2 regions of the Lysinibacillus sp. G4S2 genome follow, and region 1 is predicted to be linked to the other one. Evidence: riboswitches for the same ligand, from Rfam matches in the RefSeq annotation. Region 1 holds a riboswitch; the other holds the start of a gene.

Region 1 (2,203 bases):
AACAGTCCCAAGTCCAACTCCTGTCGGGTGCGAGCAACTCCCTGTTACAGAAGGGATTTTTAAGGCTGATAGCACAAAGGCGAAGGCACCCGATAAACCTAGTATCATTTTTGTTTCAGGATTTTCATCAATGGTTTTGCGAATTGAACGTAATCCTAAAATAATAAATGGAATGGAAATGACCCACCAAAAAATTGCCCATTCAATCGGCAAAAAGCCCTCCATGATATGCATAGCAAATGCACGATTTGGCACGAATAAAAATGCCAGTAAGAAATAACTAAGCTTCCAACCTGAGAATTTCAAAATCTCTCCTCCTTACATTAAAATTTTCGAATTAGCGTGCGAACGAAATTATTTCACCTTGCCATAAAATAGGTGTTTTGCTCCTCAACCGGAACCATATCTGTACGCATCTACCACCTTGAGATGAAAATGAAGATAAAAAAAACACTTCTCCGATTCAGGAAAAGTGCATAGCTAAAAAAGTAATTAAAAATCTAATCTGCTAGGCGCACACCTATCCTCGTAGGTTGAAACGATCACTTATTTTTCGGCAGGTCTCCTGGCTTTAGTTCAACGTTTTATAGGCCTTCCCATCCTTTGGACAGTGACATTATCTATAAAACTCCCTAGTACAGTGGCGGGACCGCGCCGGACTTAAACCGGCTTCCCTTTTAAGCGAATTGATGAACAATTCGCACCGAAAAAAGATGAAGTTGTGAGATTTCACGACAAAGTGTAACATGAATTTCCGTAAACAAGCTATCTTTTTTATGAAAAATTTTTTAAATTGAGGGGCATTGTAGAAAATTCGGATAATACAGAAGAGGAATTTCCCTTTTTTCTAGGGGAAATTTGCTGAATAATTAATAAAAATGCCACAAATTAAGAAAGAAATATTGAAATTTTAAAAAAATAAGCTATGATAGAGACAGATTTCTATTACATAAAAAATACAATTTCATATAAAAACGTCAATAAGTGCTCGAATATTTTCGAGATAATAGGGAAATCGGTGAAAATCCGATACAGCCCCCGCTACTGTAATAGCTGATGAAATCGCAAATGCCACTAGTGAAAACTCGGGAAGGCGCGAAAGTAAAAGGAAGCTTAAGTCAGGAAACCTGCTTATTGCGATAAATGCATGCAAACTTTTCGGAGGGAGAAGTTGAAGCGAGAGCGAGTACCTGTATATATTCGTTTTAATTTGGCTTCTACAAAACCTTTACTCTTCGTCTAGAGTAAAGGTTTTTTCTTTTTCCTAAAAGCAAATGAGGGGAGAACAACAATGACAACATGGAATTTAGAGGGGATGAAAACGCATCTTTTTATTTGCAATGGCAGTAGCTGTATGAAAAAAGATGGAGAGGAAATTACACAGGCAATCCGTGATGAAATTCAGTTGCTGGCGATTGATAAGGAAATACATACGACAAGGACACGCTGTAATGGTAGGTGTAAGGATGCTTGTGTTGTCATCGCTTATCCTCAAGGGAATTGGTACCGTGTGCCGACCACAGAGCATGCGCGGGCACTTGTTCAAGATTTAAATCACGAATCGTTACATAATGAGCATGTCTTTACACTGCGTGAAGGTTCGTTACAGCGTACAGCACAAACAACAGCCATTAAAGGTATTGAAAAGGTGAAAGAGGGGTAACAAAATGTCGCAAAAAGGGAAGATTTTCGTAGTTGGCTTTGGACCTGGAGATTTTAAACATATTACGACTCGTGCTGTGGAGGCACTACAACAAAGTGATATGATCATAGGCTATAAAACTTATGTTGAACTTATTCAGGATTTAGTAAGTGCAAAGTCAATTATTAGTACCGGTATGACAGAAGAGGTTTCACGTGCACAGGAAGCGGTCCGCCAAGCAGAGGCAGGCAGTATCGTATCTGTTATTTCGAGCGGAGATGCTGGTGTCTATGGCATGGCGGGATTAGTGTATGAGGTATTAATCGAGCTAGGCTGGACGGAAGCAACTGGTGTTGAGGTAGAAATTGTTCCGGGTATTTCGGCTATCAATTCGTGTGCAAGTTTACTAGGTGCTCCGATTATGCATGACGCCTGTACGATTAGTTTAAGTGACCACTTAACGCCTTGGAATTTAATTGCAAAACGAGTAGAAGCAGCCGCAATGGCGGATTTTGTTATTGCTCTTTATAACCCAAAGAGTGGTCGTCGTACGAGACAAAT
Region 2 (2,203 bases), 700 kb from region 1:
GCACCTTCACGATCCATTTTGTTGATAAAGAAGAAGGTTGGGACGTGATATTGGCGTAAAAGTTGCCACACTGTTTCGGTATGGCCTTGCACTCCTTCGACGGCACTTATAACAATGATGGCATAATCCATAACACGAATAGCACGTTCCATTTCTGGTGAAAAATCGACGTGCCCAGGTGTATCAATTAACGTATATGTATCATTTCCAATCGTCATACGACCTTGCTCTGCAAAAATTGTAATACCTCGCTGACGCTCTAGCTCATGATTATCTAGAAATGTATCCTGGTGATCCACTCGTCCGCGGGCTTGAATACTTTTTGTATGAAATAGTAACTGCTCAGAAAATGTAGTTTTTCCTGCATCAACGTGAGCGAGTACACCAATTGTTACATGCATAAAAAAATCCCCGTTTCTATTTTTCATCTTTCACCATTGTAACAGAATTACTAGAAAAAGATTTCGTGTAAAATAGTTAGTATTTATGTCGAAATAGTGCTAATATATTCATGATTATGATTTTATGGATTTTTTGTGAGATTGCGACCAAAAATTTCTTTTGCTAGTTTATCAATATCATTGACAACAAAAAATATAACGACTTATTGGTGCAAATGACTTTTATTATTTGCTTAAAAGGGAAATCGGTGCGAATCCGATGCTGTCCCGCAACTGTAAATGGGGAGTCTATACGAGATACCACTGTAGCCATGCTATGGGAAGGTGTATAGATGATGAACCTAAGCCAGGATACCTGCCAATGTGTATTTTTTACTTAAACCACGAGGATGGGGATAGTGAATAGGTTGAAGAACCTTTCTTTCACTATGCTAACCTCTTGGAAACAAGGGGATTTTTTTATGCCCTTTTTAACTTAAATCAGCGAGTGTCATTCAGGTAGCAAAGGAGTCAAAAGATTTCTTTCTATATAGTTAACAGCAAAGGAGAAGAGGACATGAAGAAATGGAAAAGCTTGTGGCTTGTCATTGCGATATCGTTAATCGCTATACTTGGCGCGTGTAATGCAAAGGACAAACCAGAATCAGCAGCACAAGGTGAGAAGGTAGAGCCTTCGCAAGCTGAAACGACAGAAATTACGATTGAAAATAATGGAACAACACAAATATATAAGGAAGCACCAAAAAAAGCGATTAGCTTAAATCAGCATGTCACAGAAATAATGTTAGCGTTAGGCTTGGAAGATTCAATGGTAGGGACGGCATACTTAGATGACAAAATTTATGAGCCCCTACAAGCTGCATACGATAATGTGCCGGTGTTAGCTAAACAGTATCCTTCAAAGGAACAGGTTATTGATGCAGAAGCAGACTTTATATACGGAGGTTGGAAAAGCGCCTTTGGGGAGAAAGGTGTTGGTACACAGGAAGAGCTAGAGGCATTGGGGATTCACACTTATTTACATACAGCCTCAAATATGACGAAACCAACTTTAAAAGATATTTTCACAGATATTCGAAATATCGCAAAAATTTTTCGCGTTGAGGATCGTGGAGAAGCTTTAATTGAACAAATGACGAAGGATGTAGACGCTGTTCGTGCAAAATTACCACAAGATAAGAAAGACCTACGCGTTTTAGTTTATGACAGTGGTGATAAAGATGTCTTAACCACTGGACAAAACTTTATGAATGAGCTTGTGACGATTGCTGGCGGTAAAAATATTTTTGGTGATGTGGAATCAGGATGGACTACGGTATCAAAAGAAGATGCAGTAGAGCGTAATCCAGAAGTCGTTGTTGTCGTTGATTACGGAGAAAAAACGGCGGAAGAAAAAATAAAATTCTTAAAACATGATCCAGCGTTGAAAGAAATGGAAGCAGTTAAAAATGAACGTTTTGTCATCTTACCACTTTCTGCTGCGTCAGAAGGGGTTCGTGCTGCAGAAGCTATTCAAATATTAGCTAAGGGCTTCTATCCTGAGAGCTTTGAAAACTAGAAAAAAATTTGGGGTTAGCAAAACGCTAGCCCCTTTTTTATAAGGAGCGTTAAACAATGAATGCATTCCATACGAATATACCGGACAAAACCTTTGAAAAGTTAAATAACAATGGCGATTTTACTCGTCTTGCAGTAAGCCCCGGTATTATAAATAAGCATTATACTCCTGCACAATTCCAAACAATTGCAAAGGTTGTAGGGAAGACTGGTGCTATCAAATACTCTGCCTCGTATAGCATATT

What was found. Region 1 has a riboswitch for cobalamin ahead of QUF91_RS16780 ((2Fe-2S) ferredoxin domain-containing protein). Riboswitches for the same ligand answer to the same signal wherever they lie in the genome.
Region 2: linked by a shared signal. The riboswitch ahead of QUF91_RS13075 (ABC transporter substrate-binding protein) and the one ahead of QUF91_RS16780 ((2Fe-2S) ferredoxin domain-containing protein) in region 1 are both predicted to bind cobalamin.

The regions. Positions count from the first base shown of each region.
Region 1 covers NZ_JAUCFJ010000002.1:3,251,751-3,253,953, reverse strand. The annotation lists gene QUF91_RS16785 (energy-coupling factor ABC transporter permease) at 1-306, opposite strand, end outside; cobalamin riboswitch at 539-723, opposite strand; cobalamin riboswitch at 966-1,149, shown strand; gene QUF91_RS16780 ((2Fe-2S) ferredoxin domain-containing protein) at 1,292-1,663, shown strand; gene cobJ (precorrin-3B C(17)-methyltransferase) at 1,668-2,203, shown strand, end outside.
Region 2 covers NZ_JAUCFJ010000002.1:2,547,445-2,549,647, forward strand. The annotation lists gene QUF91_RS13070 (elongation factor G) at 1-401, opposite strand, end outside; cobalamin riboswitch at 592-778, shown strand; gene QUF91_RS13075 (ABC transporter substrate-binding protein) at 958-1,959, shown strand; gene QUF91_RS13080 (precorrin-3B methylase) at 2,016-2,203, shown strand, end outside.